2 regions of the Psychrobacter raelei genome follow, and region 1 is predicted to be linked to the other one. Evidence: predicted binding sites of a transcription regulator. Region 1 holds the regulator's gene; the other holds the start of a gene.
What was found. The regulator PhoB, encoded in region 1, activates phosphate uptake and scavenging genes when phosphate is short. The targets are predictions, from matches to a motif close to TGTCATNAANCTGTCATAA.

Region 1 (9,053 bases):
ATTTACCCATGCCACTTTGGCAACGTGATCCACCCATTCGTGAACGCAAAAGTGTGCCTGACTCATGGCTAATGATGACCATTTATGAGGGTAAAAACCGCCAGGTGCGCCGCATGACTGCTCATGTTGGCCTGCCCTGCCTACGCCTGATTCGCTGGTCTGCTGCCGGCTTTGAGCTGGGCAATTTAGCGGTAGGCGAGTTTGTACGGGTACATTTAAATGACAAGCGCTTAAAGGATTTGGGTGTTTTTTAAATCATTAAACAACACCCTGGTATAGCCGTGCCCTTTTGGCTCGGCTATACCCTATCAATCACTACCGTATAAAATCCGGTGTTAACCAGTGCTCAAAGCCTGAGTCGCCTAAACTTAAACTAATCTTCTCTAAACTTGGATTGGCACTCACTCCTGACTGGGTTTGGTGACTCACCTCAAAGCTCAACAGCTCATCACGGCGAAATGCATGACAGCTCACGCTATCAAGACCTGACTCCGCCACAGTTTGTAGCTGTTTTTTGGTGGCTTTAATACCGTCAATCGCCACAATGACGTCTTTGGCAGAGAGACCTGCTTCAGCGGCCACACTGTCACGCAGCACTTTGGTGACTTGCAAGCCCTCAGCACTTTCAGTAACGCTAATACCCCACGCTAAGCTGTTGTCTCGGCTGTCTTGAGTTATCTTAATGCCATTAGCCTCTAGCAGCTCATAAATAGGTAACGCCTCTACACCATCGACATAGCGTGCCTTAAACTCTTGCCAAATGGCGTTGTCCATAAATTGGCTGATGACCGCCTCTAGGTTATCGTTATTCATACCGATACGAATGCGATTGCCCGCTGCGCCTTGAGCCTTGGCCTGCTCATAAAAAGCTTTTACCACATCAAACAAACGATGCTTGCCACCGCTTTGCTGCATCAGTGTTAAATCCAAACATAAAGCCACCAAGGCCCCTTTGTTATAGTAACTAATACCGGCATTACCCGTATTTTCATCAGCGCGGTATAGCTTAATCCAAGCATCGAAGCTGGACTCTGCCACACTTTGTAAAGCGCGTCCTGGCGTTTGGTTATAGCGGTTAATTTGGTTTTGTAGCAGCTTTAGATAGCTTTGCTGATTGATAACCCCTGAAGCTTGGAGCATAAAGTCATCAATATATGAGGTAAACCCCTCAAATACCCACAGCAGCGGCGTATAAGCCTCACGGCGTAAATCCACAGCCATCATCACATCAGGGCGTACGGTCTTCACCCACCAAGCATGAAAATACTCATGGCTGCACAATCCCAAAAAGCGCTGATAGCTTTCGCTCGGCTCTTGTGGCTCTTGAGCGGACGGTAAATCACTACGCGGGCTCACCAAGCTGGTAGAGTTAATATGCTCAAGGCCGCCGTAATCGTTGCCACTGGCATAGGTCATGAAAGTATAGCCCTCATAATCCTCACCACTAAAAGGTGCATCTCCGAGCCAGCTGACATAGCTTTGACAAATCTGAGTCACATCTTGCTGTAAGCGGCCCATGTTGGCGCTGTGCTTACCTGAGATATAAAAATGATGCACCGTGGTATTGTGCTTACGGTCTTGAACAATAAAATCAAACTCAGATTGCGGCGCGATTTCAAAAGGATAGTCGATAAGCTCAGGATAACTCTCAGCACTGAGCTGATAATAATGGACATGATCTGTATGCAGATAGCGATGCTTAAGACCACAGGCAATTTTTACCGGCTCTGCACCCTTAGCTTGCGCGTCATAAAAGGCTTGCGGCACGCTTAAAGTCACCGCCACAGGTAACGCCTCTTGCCCCTCTATCGCCAAGGCCAATGAAGTAAAGTTGCCATACAAACGGGTTTGATCAACATAAGCGGTACGTACTGATAAGTCATAGCAGTACACCTCATAGCGCACCTCTACCTTCTCACCAGCCGTAATTTTGGGCAATTGCCACTCGTTTTTACTCAGCTTTTGCGCTCTGTATCTCTCATCTTTGCCAACAACGTGATACTGCACTGCGGTAATATTACGCGCAAATTCACGCATCAAATAACTGCCTGGAATCCAAGCTGGCAGCCACAGCACAGGCGCCGACTTGTCTGCAGTGAAGCTTAAAGTCACCTCGACTAAGTGCTGAGTGAAGCGCTCAAAATCCAAATGGTAATGCACGGCCAAATCTTGATCGTACTGAGTGGTTAAAGCATTATTTGAAGTAGTCATAAAGGTCTGTCATATCCGTGTTAGCGAAAAAAGTAACCCAGTAGCCATCAATACCACCATCAATACTTAGGTAAAGGAGTGGCCAAAACCTTAGGGGCTTTAATTTATAATTAGGGGTACGCATTCAAACTTCAACCATCGTAAAAATTTAGTCAGCAAATATCGACTTTTATTCCTAAAAAATGAGAATAAACTCATATTTTGTGGTCTTATGGCTGTTTTTTGGGCTATATTTTTAAAAAAATGTAAAAAAACTTCGCAATTTACCAATTAATTTGAGAACATGACTTGAAACTTTTGTCTATCATCGCAATCTATTAGACAAGGCAATTAGCAGAGGTGTGGCATCAGTGATTTTTTGCCAACATAAACACCCTTCTTTATTGTATTATTAATTAACATATAGAACGCCTATATTATTCGAGGAATTTTTATGACCACAATCGCAAAAGATACTGCCGTACGTTTCAACTATATCTTAAAAGACGAAAATGGTAACGTTATCGATCAGTCACAAGGTGAGCCTTTAGCTTACTTGCATGGCCATAACAACATCATCCCAGGTCTTGAAAAAGAGCTTGAAGGCAAATCTGCAGGCGATTCATTAACTGCGGTTATTGAACCCGCTGACGCTTACGGCGAATACCAAGAGCAAGCCGTACAAAAAGTACCTCGTGCTAATTTCCAAGGCGTTGAAGACATCCAACCTGGCATGCAGTTCCAGTCTGAAGCAGAAGGTCAAGTTATGCTAGTCACAGTAACTGACGTAAACGATGACACGGTTACTGTCGATGCTAACCATCCTCTAGCTGGCAAAAAACTAAGCTTTGACGTAGAAATCGTTGAAGTACGTGCAGCGACTGAAGATGAGCTAAACCACGGCCATGTACATGGCAACGGCGGCGTTCAGCACTAATTTAGCCGTTAGTGTTAGCGACTAACGCTGACATAGCTGACATAAAAGAGCCACTCAAGTTGAGTGGCTCTTTTTTTGAGTGAAATTTATGCCGATTAAATAACCCTCTGTCACCTATACGCCTATACCGCTATACGTAGTCGCAGCTAGCTGTTTGAGCTGGGCTTATCCTGCAAATCCTGCACGTTGTTATTGTCTGTGACTGGCGGTTTTAACTTAGCAGCCGACTTACTGCTCACACTCTGATAAATACGGCGTTTGGGGAACAGAACATGAAACTTAGAGCCTTTACCCTCCACTGACTCGATCGTCAGCTTGGCTTCATGTTGATAAAGTACATGCTTGACGATGGCCAATCCTAGACCCGTGCCACCTGTTGAGCGGCTGCGACCGCCATCTACTCGGTAGAAGCGCTCGGTGAGCCTATCTAGGTGCTCATCAGCAATACCTATGCCATTATCACTTACTGTAAACAGACAGCCCTCTTTAACCTCTTGCCATGTAATACGCACTTCCCCCCCTTTGGGGGTATATTTGATGGCATTGGTCACCAAGTTGAGCAGCGCACTGTGCAAGTACCCCTCAGCACCATAAATGTCTTGTTGCGAATCTAGATGCAAATCGATCAAGTGGTTGTAGTCTTTATTATAAGCTTGCGCATCATCGAAGATACGGGTAAGTAGCTTGGGCATATCCACACGCTCACTTTGTATCGACTCTTCGTTCTCCAAACGAGACAACAGCAACAAATCATTGATAATCTGATTCATACGCACGGTTTGCTGAGTCATAAGGCTAAAGCCGCGTCGCCATTTGGGGTCCAAATCTGGCTGGTCTGAGAAGGTTTCGATATAACCCATTATTACTGTAAGCGGGGTTCGCAGCTCGTGTGAAACATTACCCACGAAGTCTTTACGCATCTGCTCTAAATGATGCAAGCGGGTCACGTCATAGATAATCAGTAGCTTCTCTGTGCCAAAATGAGTGACCTCACACTGCAAAAACCGCTCATAATCGCGCCAAGAGCGCATTCTTAAGCCATCGTTAGGAGAGACGGCATCGACATAATACGCTTTAAACTCAGGCGCATCTATTAAGTCTAAGATACTGCGACCTTGGTCTTGTGAGCGTAAAGCCAGTAAGGTTTCGGCTGCCTGATTCCACCACTCCAAGCTGTCATCTTTATCCAGCAAAATAACCGCATCTTGCAAAGCCAGTAATGAGCTGCGGATTTTTTTAATCAGACCCATCATTCTTTGGTGGGTCATTTGCTCTTGTCTTTTGCTCTCATAAAGCTGATTGGCCATAAACGTCATACTGCCTGACAACTCAGGCGGCGGCAGGGTTAACGACTTACTCATCCAGCCATAAAACTGCTGAACCGAGTACAAGCGCCACACATAGTACAGTACCAGTGCCACGATAATCCCCCAAGGCAGCGCATTCATATAGTGACCTAATAAAGCCCCTAGCAAAATTAATATGACCAACCACTTAAAGTCTGACCAGAGCAACGTGGCTCTGGGATTTTTATTATCGGGCAGTGGCTCTATGATGTTTTTGGAATTAGTGTCGCTAAGGTTCTGATACAGATTACTGTAGGGGTTTTTATAAGGACTGCTTTTGGTTACTTTTTTAAGAGGTGTGGCTGTTGTAGCACCATCAAAGCCATCTATTAAGCGCTCTTTATTCTCATCACTTACCGTCACCTGCTCAGAGACAGCCTCCCCGACCTCTAACTGCTGTTGATGAGGCATATCAGACTGACGGCCCAGCTTAGAAGCTGAATTAGACTGTGATTTAGACTGGCTCATGGTGCTCTCAACTTAACAATAATCAATAATAGAGTTGGCCCCAAGCTCTTAGTTAACGTCGATATCTGCTTAACCTTTATGGCAGGCAGTAGCAAAGATGCCGTGTAAAAATCGACTTTTAACACCAAGAGCGCCGCCTGATCAGCAGCGTTCAATAGGACAAAAAACCAGTTAATGACTTACAATTAGCCATTACGCTGAGTTGAAAAGCGGTAACCGGTGCCGCGTACCGTTTGGATAAACTCAGCATAGTTATACGGTTCAAGCACTTTACGTAAGCGGCGGATATGCACATCAATGGTTCTGTCTTCGACATAGACGTTGCCACCCCATACTTGGTCTAACAGCTGAGTACGGGTATAAGCCCGCTCTGGATGGCTCATAAAAAATGCCAATAGACGGTATTCGGTCGGACCAATTTCAAGCGGGGTACCATCGGCTGACAACCTTTGGCTGACTGGGTCTAGACTTAAGCCTTCAGCTTCAATAGGCTTGTCACCTGATAAGGCGCTGCTACGGCGCAGTACTGCCTTAATCCGTGAGACCAGCTCGCGGGTGGAGAACGGCTTGGTGATATAATCATCTGCCCCCGCATCTAAGCCTTGTACTTTATTGTCTTCCTCGCCGCGCGCAGTCAGCATAATTATGGGAATCTCAGAGAGCAGTTCATCTTTTTTTAGACGGCGGCACAGATCGATACCGGATTGGTTACCCGGTAACATCCAATCTAATAAGATCATAGCTGGTCTATGGTCTACCACTTGACTGTGCGCTTCACTGACATCTTCGGCCTGCAGACACTCAAAGCCTGCCATTTCTAAGGTAGTGACGATCATCTCGCGAATGGCAGGCTCGTCTTCTACAACTAGTATGGTTTCGATATTCATCTGTTTACTGTCCTATTATTGGCATATCTAATGGCTTATTGGCCACGCACTACAAAGGTAGGCAAATATTACCGTTATATTACAACGTAAAATTATGACAGTTAGATGAAAAAAGTGTAACTGATGAGATTAAGCGCAACCTTGTATTTTATAAACGCCCTATATTAGGCTTTTTAAACAGACTGTATCATCATACTAATATATCACCCTTTACATATCATGTGCTGCTAAAGACGTTGTTATTAACTTATTTCCAAAATAAAGTTTAAGGGCCCATCATTGTCTGCCTGAACCAGCATATTGGCACCAAATTCCCCAGTGGCGACCTTATCATGTTGCTGCTTGGCATAATCGATCATCTGCTTAAACAGCTCACTGGCCTGTGCAGGCGGCATTGCCCCACCAAAATCAGGACGACGCCCCTTATCGGTCTTTGCCATCAACGTAAACTGCGACACCAGCAGCAAGCCACCCGCCACTTGCTGTACATTTTTATCCAGCTTACCGGCGTCATTATCAAATATTCGGTAACCCAAAATTTTATCAATCATCTTTTGGGCGCTCTCTAATGTATCTTCTGGGCCCAAACCAATATAGGCCAATATACCCTGCTCAATTTGACCCACAATCTGATTGTCCACACGCACACTGGCGGCGCTGACTCGCTGTATTAAGGCTTTCATAATATCTGCTCCTGTATTTTACTGGCACTCTTTATTTATCTAATGGTTTAGCCGCTATGTTTTATAGTGATTTATAAGCGGCAGGTCTACTTACGGACGACCTTGCTTAATCTTGATTATGCTAAACTAGGTGCTCCTTAACTTTTAGTTTTTATCACTGGCAAGTTTATGTTATCTAAACCAGTGATGATCCCCCATTTTTACAGCTTACGATGATCTCTTTTATGAAAAACTTAATGAAAGCCTCTTTAAAAAAACAAGCCGAGCAGCTGCTCACTCGTGATGGCTTATTTACTGCAGCTCAGCACTTAGTGCCGCAGCAAAAACTCAGTGAAACGGCCGGACGTCTGGCTGCCAGCCAAAACCCTCTGGTCAAAAAAGCCTTTGTGCATACTTTTGCCAAAGCCTATGGCATTAGCTTAGAGGAATACGCGCGCAAGAACTTAGGCGATTTTAAAAGCTTCAATGACTTTTTTACCCGAGAGCTTGCGCAGGACGCCCGCCCCATTGATGACACCAAAGACGGTATTGTCTCTCCAGCAGACGGTATGATTTCACAGATTGGCCATATTCAGCAAGGCCAAATCTTGCAGGCTAAAGGCCGTGATTATTCGGTGAGCCATCTGTTAGCAGACACCGATAATAAGCACAGCAGCTACTATGAGGGCGGCAGCTTCGCTACGGTATACTTAGCACCTAGCAACTACCATAGAGTGCATATGCCGTTCGATGGCACCTTAGTTGAGACACGCTATGTACCTGGCAGCTTGTTCTCAGTAAACAATGTCACAGCCGCCAATGTTCCTGATTTATTCGCCCGCAATGAGCGTTTGGTGTGTGTGTTTGATACTGAGTTTGGCCGTGCTGTGGTGGTGCTGGTCGGCGCTATGATTGTGGCGGGTATCGAGACAGTCGCCACGGGTAAAATTGATCGCAGCGACCGTATCCAAACTTTAGAGCACACGCTTAGCTTAAAAAAAGGCGATGAGCTGGGCCGCTTCTATTTGGGCTCAACCGCTATTGTGGTCATGCCAAAGTCTGCAGGCGTCAACTGGGCACAAGACATGCAGCATGGTGCTGTAGTGCAGATGGGTCAGCTGCTGGGTGTGGCTGACAAAGCCTAACTACCTACGATGAGTCTATGCTTGACAATATAAAGGTGCAGCGAATGCACCTTTATTTATCGCATTTTTTATTGATAACTAAGCGTCTAATAACCAGCCCTGCTTGGTCGCATAATCAAGCTGTAGCTCTATCCACTCATGGATAACTGGAAAACTGGTTGCTATAAATGCATGCATACCTGCCACTTGGGAGCGCTTCACCCCATGATCACGCCATGTTTTGCCTTGAGTATTTAGGTTTAATAAAAATGGCAATAAACGATCTATTGCTTTTAATAACTGAGTCTCAGCACTGCTTCCACTTTCTTGCTCATCCCACACCTCAAGCAAGTTGCTGATGCCATTACCGCTATGTGCCTGCAAACGTACAATCCCTTCTCTCTCCTCAATATGTGCCTCACTGCGACTCTCAGCGTATAAAAACGTATCGCCGGCATCAATCTCACCCAAGTCATGCACCAAAGCCAGTTTTAACAGCTTCTCATGATTGACATCAAGCTGAAATAGCTCAGCGATAGACCAACACGCCATGGCCAAATGCCAAGAATGCTCAGCTGAGTTCTCAAAGCGAGTGGTCTGCGGCACATAGCTACGCCGATCCACGCGTTTTAAGGCATCAAGCTCTAACAAAAACTCAGTAATTTGGGTCATATCCAGCGCTTTATCGCGGTGTGTATTGGGCGGGGTGAGCGGCATAATAAACCTTATATTTTGATAGATAATGTGGGTATAGGCTAATCGAATACAGTGGCTTATACAAGACTGCGCTATGTGCTAAAGCATCTAATAACAGTCATAAAAAAATCCGTGATAAATGGCATTATCACGGATTAGTTACAGCAAGGCGTAAAGCCTGGATAGTTTATTTAATTAACTGGCTAATGGCCTTAAACGTAGGGTCTTGGCTTGAACGACACAGCTCAAACAAAATGGCTTCGGTAGTGGTAACGACTGCGCCCGCTCTACGCATACGACGAATGGCTTGACGGCGGTCATAAGCATCACGCGAGCCTGTGGCATCCGCAATCACGACTGGCTGCATACCATTATCAAGTAAATCCAGCACTGTTTGTAGCACGCAAACATGGGTCTCTACCCCAAAGACCAGTACAGAAATACGGTTTTGCTGCGCCAAATAATTCCAAGTCTCATCATTGTCACACGCGCTAAAGGTGACTTTTTCGATAATTTTGGCCTTCGAAGTATCTAGCACCTCCATGATCTCAGGCAGCGTCTCACCCAGCCCTTTTTTGTATTGCTCATTGAGCACAATGGGGATGCCAAGTATTTGTAAGCCTTGAATAAGGGTAATGGTCTTTTTGATAATCTCTTCATGACGATAAATGTGCGGGGTAAGCTTTTGTTGCACATCAATGATCATTGCCTGAGTATTTTCGCGCATGATGCGATAAGTTTTA
Region 2 (9,053 bases), 250 kb from region 1:
GGTTACCCCTGAAGTAAACAGGCTTGGGCTAATGTTATAAGCATTACCGATTAAGAAGGTCACCGCCATTGTCTCTCCCAAAGCGCGGCCCAGACCCAAAATCACCCCACCGACTACACCCGCTTTGGTGTAGGGCAAGATAATTTTGAACATCACCTCCCAAGTGGTCGCACCCATGCCATAAGCTGACTCTTTTAATAAGTCAGGTACGACGGAGAACACATCACGCATGGTGGCTGCAATGAAAGGAATGATCATAATGGCCAACACTAAAGAGGCGGTAAACATACCCAAACCAATTGGGGCACCAGCGAAAAGCTGACCCACCACTGGCAGTGAAGAGACATGCTCAATAAACCACGGCTGAATATAAGTGCTAAAAAATGGTACGAATACAAACAGCCCCCACATACCATAAATAATAGAGGGAATACCCGCCAGCAACTCAATAGCGATGCCCAAAGGACGCTTTAGAAATGCAGGGCACAGCTCAGTTAAGAAGATTGCAATACCGAAGCTGACTGGCACAGCGATTAAAATGGCAATAACTGAAGTGACCAAAGTGCCATAGATGGGCGCTAATGCGCCGTATTTATCCTCTACCGTATTCCAGTCATTACTGGTATAAAAGCCCAGGCCAAACTCTTGGATACTTGGCCAAGCTCCTATAATTAATGACAGTAAGATACCGCCTAATGACAATAACACCAGTATCGCAAATGCTTTGGTCGCATTAACGAATAAAAAATCATAACGCTTTTGTTTTGCTAACTGGGAGTGTAGATCTGCCATGACAGCCTCGTTTTATTGAATACCTAAATAACACCTAATCTAGCTGCTACTGCTTGCGTACCTAAATAACTGGGTATTTAGGTACCTAAATGTTAATACGAATATTGCTTACTGCGCTGGGGTATAAACTGGCTTGCCATCTTTATCCACAACTTCATTCCACTTAGCTTTGAATAAAGCCACAGCTTTATCTGAGAAGGGTACAAAGTCTAAGCTCATAGCATCTTCATCACCGCGGGTATATGCCCAGTCAAAGAAGTTAAGCACGCCGGCCACTTTTTGTGGGTTTTTTGGGTTTTTGTGCACTAAGATAAAAGTAGCAGCAGCGATAGGCCACGCTTGATCGGTATCTGAGTTGGTAATAACCTTGTAAAAACCGTCTTGTTTTGACCAATCAATATCACCGGCAGCGGCGAAAGTTTCAGCAGAGGGCTGTACGATATTGCCGGCTGCATTTTTCATGGCAGCATAAGACATGTTGTTTTGCTTAGCGTAAGCATATTCAACATAACCAATTGAGTTTGCCATACGACTGACATTGCTGGCCACGCCCTCATTACCCTTGCCGCCCACACCTGTCGCTGACGTTGGCCACTGCACGGTCTTATCAACACCGATGCTGTCTTTCCATTCAGGTGATACTTTGGCCAGATAGTCTGTAAAGTTAAAAGTAGTCCCTGAACCGTCTGAGCGAAACACTGTAGTAATCGCGGTGTCAGGCAGGGTCAACTCTGGGTTTAAGGCAGCGATTGCAGGATCATTCCACTTGCTGATTTTACCCAAGTAGATATTGGCTAACGTTTCGCCATCTAGCTTTAGTTCGCCAGGCTTGATACCTTCAACGTTGATAACAGGAACCACACCACCAATAACGGTTGGGAATTGGATTAAGCCCTCTTTTTCTAGCTCTTCAGGCGTCATTGGAGCATCAGAGGCACCGAAGTCTACTGTGTTTGAGACGATTTGCTTAATACCGCCTGATGAACCGATAGACTGATAATTCACCTGACCTTTGGTTTCTTTGTTGTAGTCCGCTGACCATTTGATGTAGATAGGCTGCGGGAAAGAAGCACCTGCACCGGTAATATTCATCTCAATGCCTTCAGCTGACTTGAACTCACCCGCTGCAGCAGACGTTGATTCTGAAGTATTTGCTGTGCTGGCTGCTGCCGAGCTAGCCGCTGTCGTATTGTCAGCTGTTGCCGCTTCTTTCTTATCACAAGCAGTTAGGGCCAACATGCTGGCAACAGTGACAGCTAATAGTGAATAACGCATGGTCTCTCCTAAAGAGTAAAAAATGTTTTTATATAAAATATAAGAAATACAGAGACTTAATAACGGATAAAGCAAAGCGGCTTGATATAAATCACTGTAATTGACGACGCTTTTGTCGGTCTTGTATTGGATTGAACACATTTTGACGTCTAAATATGACAGTTTGATGAAATGAATATCTTTTGTAAGAAATAGGTAATTTCAAAAAAAGTCGGGTGAGTAATGTTACGCGACTGTACTGCGCTGAACATTTGGCTATAACGGTGTTTGGACCTTACTGGCATAGCATAAGACGCTACTCGGTTAAGGATTCATTACATTATCTTTAACCATTAGAAAGTATCGCTAAACTAATGACCTGTAGAATTAGCCCTCGATGTTTTGGTGCAGACAATTAGATTTTGATCGCGGTTCACTGCTTTTCACAGTAACGCCAAGATTTTATTGCCATCACAGGTGCCAACCATTTATTCCATTACAGGTCCAATTTATGAAAAAGCTTTTTATGCCAGTTATCCTTCTATTAACCTTATTACTGAGTGCGCCTGCCAATGCTGGCCTTGCCTCTTGGTATGGTCCCGGGTTTCATGGAAAAAGAACCGCTTCCGGTGCTATTTATAATATGTACGCCATGACAGCCGCCCACAAATCATTGCCTTTTGGTTCAAAAGTAAAAGTTACTAACCTTAAAAATAACAAATCGGTGGTGGTAAAAATAACTGACCGTGGTCCTTTTGCGCCCGGCCGTATTATCGATTTGTCTAAGAAGGCCAACCAATCGCTAAATTGCAATCTTTGTAAAGTGACCGTTGAAGTATTAAGCAAGGGTGATGGCAAATACCGCAAACAATAACTTTGTAAAACCGCAGCGCCCTAGAAAAAATTAAAATAATATTGAGGACTGTTATTGCTCTAAAAGTTTGGTAAGATAGCCCTTAATAAAACCATTAAGACTCGGGGTGCAGACCTTGCGTTATCTGATAGCCGCTGAAATGCGATTATAGACAACCACGCGTTTGCTGAGACATCACCCGTTGAACCTGATGCGGTTAATACCGCCGTAGGAAAGTCATTGCAACTCCCCTATACCTTATTTTTATCACAAAAAACACAACGCTTATTACTATGACAGCCCTCGAGGGTTGTGAATTAATGCGTGCTATGCGCTTAAGATAAATCAGTTTGGATGTATCTTATCTCAGGTTACTGTAAGCGTTATGAGTCAATGTGTTTGTGTTAAAAAAGAGGGATTCGCTTTGTTAAGCGACAGAATCTGCACTCACTGAGTCTTTATTTTTACTACCGGTTTTTAGCCTTTTACCCTAAAAGCCTCTATGGCACCTTGCCATTAACAAAAAATAAGGACATTTCTATGAGTAATGAACAACACACCATTAAGACGCCAGCGCACCGTAATGTAGAGGATGAGCGCTTTGACGAAGAGGCCCGCGATTTAACCCGCAGCCTACCTGCCTCACGTAAAGTATATATCGAAGGCTCACGCCCTGACATCCAAGTACCGATGCGTGAAATCACCCTAACCGATACCCCTACTGGCGGCTTTGGTCTTGAAAATGGGGAGAAGAACCCACCTTTTTATGTCTATGACACTTCAGGCGTCTATACTGACCCGAGTGTCGATATTGACCTCACCAAAGGTCTGCCAAAGCTACGTGAAAAATGGATTGAAGAGCGCGGCGATACCGAAGTTTTAGACGGCTTATCAAGCAACTATGGTCAAGAGCGTGCGCGTGATATCAAAACCGCCAACATCCGTTTTGCTCATATTGATAAACCTCGCCGTGCCAAAGCTGGCAAAAATGTCACTCAAATGCATTATGCCCGCCAAGGTATTATTACCCCTGAGATGGAATACATCGCCATTCGTGAAACTCAAAAGCAGCATGAACTGACCGATATGCGTCAACATGCTGGCGAAAGCTTCGGTGCCAACACCCCAAAAATCATCACCCCTGAATTCGTACGTGATGAGGTAGCCGCTGGCCGAGCCATTATTCCAAATAACATCAATCACCCAGAGTCTGAGCCGATGATTATCGGGCGCAACTTTCTGGTAAAGATTAATGCCAATATCGGTAACTCAGCGCTGGGCTCAAGCATTGATGAGGAAGTATCCAAGATGACCTGGGCTACCCGCTGGGGTGCCGACACCATCATGGATTTATCGACCGGTAAGAATATTCATGAAACTCGTGAATGGATTATCCGCAACTCGCCTGTACCCATTGGCACTGTCCCTATTTATCAAGCGTTAGAGAAAGTTGACGGCGTCGCTGAAGACTTAACGTGGGAGATTTTCCGCGATACGTTAATTGAGCAAGCTGAACAAGGTGTGGACTACTTCACCATTCATGCCGGCGTGCTACTGCGCTATGTGCCTTTAACCGCAAAACGTCTTACAGGTATCGTCTCTCGTGGTGGCTCTATCATGGCACAGTGGTGCTTAGCGCATCACAAAGAAAGCTTCTTATACACCCATTTTGAAGACATCTGCGAAATCATGAAGCAGTATGACGTGGCCTTTAGCTTAGGTGATGGTCTGCGTCCGGGCTGTTTGCAAGACGCCAATGATGAGGCTCAGTTTGGTGAGCTGAAAACCTTAGGCGAGCTGACTCAAGTGGCTTGGAAGCATGACGTACAGGTGATGATTGAAGGCCCAGGTCACGTGGCGATGAACCGCATTAAAGAGAACATGGATTTGCAGCTTGAGATGTGTTCTGAGGCACCTTTTTATACCCTTGGTCCATTAACCACAGACATCGCGCCAGGCTATGATCACATTACCAGTGCTATTGGCGCCGCTATGATTGGCTGGTTTGGCACGGCAATGCTGTGTTATGTGACCCCAAAAGAGCATTTAGGTCTGCCTAATAAAAAAGACGTGAAAGATGGCATCATCACTTACAAAATCGCCGCTCACGCCGCTGACCTAGCCAAAGGCCACCCTGGCGCTCAGGCACGTGATAATGCGTTATCGAAAGCGCGCTTTGAGTTCCGCTGGGATGATCAGTTTAACCTAGCGTTAGACCCAGACACAGCTCGTGAATATCATGATGAAACGCTGCCTAAAGATGCACACAAATCGGCCCACTTCTGCTCTATGTGTGGTCCAAAGTTTTGCTCAATGAAAATCACCCAAAATGTGCGTGAGTATGCCGCAGGCTTGCCTACCGGTGTTGAGGTCACCCCAAGTAGTGGCGAATTATCTGATGAGGTACATCTTATCAAAGAAGTAGACACTGAGCTTGTTGGTCAAGTCGGTGAAGCCAGTTTTGAAGAGGTACAAAAGGGCATGGAGCAGATGAGTGAAAAATATAACAGCGAGGGACGCCAGTTGTATAAAGAGGTTTAGAAAGTTACGGTTAATAAAATATTAAGTTAAAAAACCATATTATTTGTATTGATTTTTAACTGATAAGGTATTATTATCAAATGGCAGCAATTTGTATTTACGAATTGCTGCCCCATATTTTTTAACTATATCTTCCCTTAGGTACTCCTTCATGAACCATGTATACCGAGTTGTTTTCAATCGCGCCTTAGGCGTTTATCAATGTGTTTCAGAGATTGCCAAATCTCGTGGCAAGTCTTCAGGCAAGTCAGCGACTTCTACTAAGAAGCCTCATTTACACTTAACAACTCTATCTATTGCTATGCTCAGTATTTTTGCTTCAACTATGGCAGTTGCAGCCACAACACCTGACGATTTAGTGATCAATCAAGGCGAGGTTATTAAGCTAGGTGACGGTGAGAGCTTAGGATTGTTAAATGATCTGATTATTGATAATAATAGTCAGGTTATTCTACTTGATAATACTACCAGCGGTATTAGTGCTCAAAACAATGTCATCATTGGAGATACTAGCAATGGTAGTCTCTCAATGAGTCAAACTGAAGAAAACAGTCAACATCTTTCTCATGGGTTATACGTTATAAACGATACGATACTGGGGAATAAAAAATCAGGCGTCGGCAATATAACCGTCTCTGGTCATAGATTTCTTGAAACTAATAACTTAATAGTTGGCAAACAAGGTGAAGGAAATATAGTTATTGAAAATACGCCCTACCATGGCGGTTTGACTCAAGCTCGTTATGCTACCTATATTGGTGGATATGGTCTTGATAGTGCTGAGGCAAAAGGTGAATTCACATTATCAGATAGCACTTTTGTTACTCCCAAAATGATAGTTGGAAATACAGGTTCGGGCGTATTACATATAAATGACGTTGGTGAGTTAGAGACAAAATATCTTGGGCGTAACCCTGACTCAATTAAATCTGAAATCTATATCAACGGTGGTGGAATAAATATAGAGTCTGATGAGGACTTTCTATTCGATAATTTCACCGATAAAAATATAATTCAGATTGGTACTAAAGGCGTTTTTATCGATGCTGAGATACCGCAATATAGTGATGCTGCTGCGAAGCCCATCTCGGTTGTGGTAGACCCCAAGGCAGTTATTACTGGCAATGTTGGTAGCTTTGATCTTAATCTTACAGATGATTATGATATTGGTGGGTTTATCAAAACTGGTGTAGGCAGCCTAGAACTAACTACTGATAATAAGCAATGGACAGGAGACTGGGGTTCAGTAGGAGGCGTTTTAAAGCTAAATGGTAACTACTCTCTACCAGAAGGTGAAAGCTTAGTTATCGGCCTACTCGATGTTAATGAAGATGGTCATGTGGATAATAATGAATATGGTCAAATAGAGGTAAATGGCGACCTTGATATCACTAAAGGTAACCTTAAAGTCTTTGCGTACAGTTATTTAGAGGATTTCACCACAAACTCAGAGTATAAAAACGTTGTTTCAGCAACCAAACTAAACGGTGAGTTTGCATCAGTAACGGATAACAATCTACTGGTAGATTTTGAAGCAGATTATAGTGACGCCAATGCCGTTCATTTGCGTATGGTAGCACCGACTCCAGAGCCAACACCAGAACCAGCTCCTGAGCCAACACCAGAACCAGCTCCTGTGCCAACACCAGAAACAACGCCTGTGCCAACTCCAGAACCAACGCCTGTGCCAACACCAGAACCAACGCCTGTGCCAACACCAGAACCAACTCCTGTGCCAACACCAGAACCAACACCAGAACCAACACCAGAACCAACTCCTGTGCCAACACCTGTACCAACACCAGAACCAACACCAGAACCAACACCAGAACCAACACCTGTACCAACACCTGTACCAACACCAGAACCAACACCAGAACCAACACCAGAACCAACACCAGAACCAACACCAGAACCAACACCTGTGCCAACACCAGAACCAACTCCTGTGCCAACACCAGAACCAACTCCTGAGCCAGGTAGCGATTACACAGTTGTGTCTAATGCCGTGCGCTCTATAAACAATTATTCTGCTCTTGGCTTAGCAACTGTTTTAGACCAGGCTATTGATGATCTGTTAGATACAACAACATCAGCGAACCCACTGGCGAAGCAGCTAATCTCAGACATGGATGGTTTAGATCAAGCACAAGTCGCTGCTGCCACTGCTCAGCTTCAACCGCTATTTATGGGTGGTGCTAACCGCTTAGTAACGGATACCAACTATGCTGTTGGTCGTGCTATCGAAGAGCACAGCCAAACCACTCCTGAGCGTAACTTATGGGCTAAAGCTATCGGTAGTGATATGACTCATGACGCCGATGGTTACGTCACAGGTTATAACTCAGAAAGCTATGGTGCTATCGTTGGTCTAGATGTACCTGTTAATCCTAATTTAAACTTAGGTGTGGCTGTCTCATACATTGATAGTGATGCAGATACCGATGGTCATGCATTAAAGCATGAGATTGATGCCAAAAACTGGCAAATCTTAGGTTATGGTAACTATGCGGTAAGTGATGCCACTTCGGTTAACTTCCATGCAGGTGCAGGTCAATCGCAGATTAAAGGTGAGCGTCATATTTCCGGATTGAGCCCAGCGATTGCTAAATCAGACTATGATGTCGACACGCTACAAGCAGGCTTTGGTGTGGCGCATAGAATTGGTTCAACAGAGCGTAACCTATCTCCATTTGCGAGTATGAATTATGCCCGTGCTAAGAGTGACAGCTACCGCGAGACGGGCGCTGGTGTATATAACTTAGCCGTTGATTCAAACACTTATGACTCATTACGTTGGACAGCAGGTGTTCGCTTTAATCAAGCCCTAACACCAACAGTTGCTCTAACCGGTCAGCTTGCTGGTGCGGTTGAAAATGGTGACCAATACTCTGATATTACCGCAAGCTTTGCTGAAGTAAACTCAGGCAAGTTCACAACGCGCGGACAAGAAAGCAAAGATGCCATTGGCATAGCAGGTATTGGCTTAGCGTTTAACCCAACTGCAAATACTACCATCTCTGCTAACTACCGCGGCGAATGGCGTAGTAACTATGATGATCATGGTGCAGCTATCGTGTTCGAAACTAAGTTTTAATGAGCACAACCTAATCGTTTAACAAAAAAAGCTTGAATCCTAAGGATTCAAGCTTTTTTCTTTTATAGACTTAAAACAGCAGTACTAAGATTAACACCTTAACACTGTGTTTCTAAGACAAATGACTATACTTTAGAGGCGTTATAGATTTTATCGATAGACGCATCGATGGTGGCTGCGAATTCTTCGTCTGTTTGAGACTTTGATAGGCCTTCAGTGAAAGCACGTGAGAAGCTGGCAATCATACCTGGATTTTGAGCTAAGCGATCACAAGACTCATCACGGCTATAGCCACCTGATAGCGCCACTACTTTAAGCACTTTTGGATGATCAATAAGCTCTTGGTAGAAGCCTTTTTCTTCAGGCAAAGTCAGTTTTAACATCACTTGATGATCATCATCTAAGCTATCTAGGTTACGTAAAATCTCTTCTTTTAATAACACTTCGCTTTCAAGCTTGTCTTTGCTTTCAATGTTTACTTCTGGCTCGACGATGGGCATAAAGCCTTCAGATAAA

Region 2: a site for PhoB is predicted at 2,221-2,239, ahead of pstS (phosphate ABC transporter substrate-binding protein PstS). Genes of this name have one in related genera too.

The regions. Positions count from the first base shown of each region.
Region 1 covers NZ_CP093310.2:2,724,195-2,733,247, forward strand. The annotation lists gene MN210_RS11410 (pseudouridine synthase) at 1-254, shown strand, start outside; gene MN210_RS11415 (M61 family metallopeptidase) at 316-2,211, opposite strand; gene MN210_RS11420 (FKBP-type peptidyl-prolyl cis-trans isomerase) at 2,645-3,127, shown strand; gene phoR (phosphate regulon sensor histidine kinase PhoR) at 3,274-4,941, opposite strand; gene phoB (phosphate regulon transcriptional regulator PhoB) at 5,127-5,828, opposite strand; gene dtd (D-aminoacyl-tRNA deacylase) at 6,071-6,511, opposite strand; gene asd (archaetidylserine decarboxylase) at 6,748-7,635, shown strand; gene MN210_RS11445 (HD domain-containing protein) at 7,714-8,331, opposite strand; gene MN210_RS11450 (isochorismatase family protein) at 8,498-9,053, opposite strand, start outside.
Region 2 covers NZ_CP093310.2:2,972,835-2,981,887, forward strand. The annotation lists gene pstC (phosphate ABC transporter permease subunit PstC) at 1-792, opposite strand, end outside; gene pstS (phosphate ABC transporter substrate-binding protein PstS) at 901-2,067, opposite strand; gene MN210_RS12470 (septal ring lytic transglycosylase RlpA family protein) at 2,558-2,920, shown strand; TPP riboswitch at 3,013-3,151, shown strand; gene thiC (phosphomethylpyrimidine synthase ThiC) at 3,440-5,440, shown strand; gene MN210_RS12480 (autotransporter domain-containing protein) at 5,592-8,537, shown strand; gene MN210_RS12485 (fructose bisphosphate aldolase) at 8,663-9,053, opposite strand, start outside.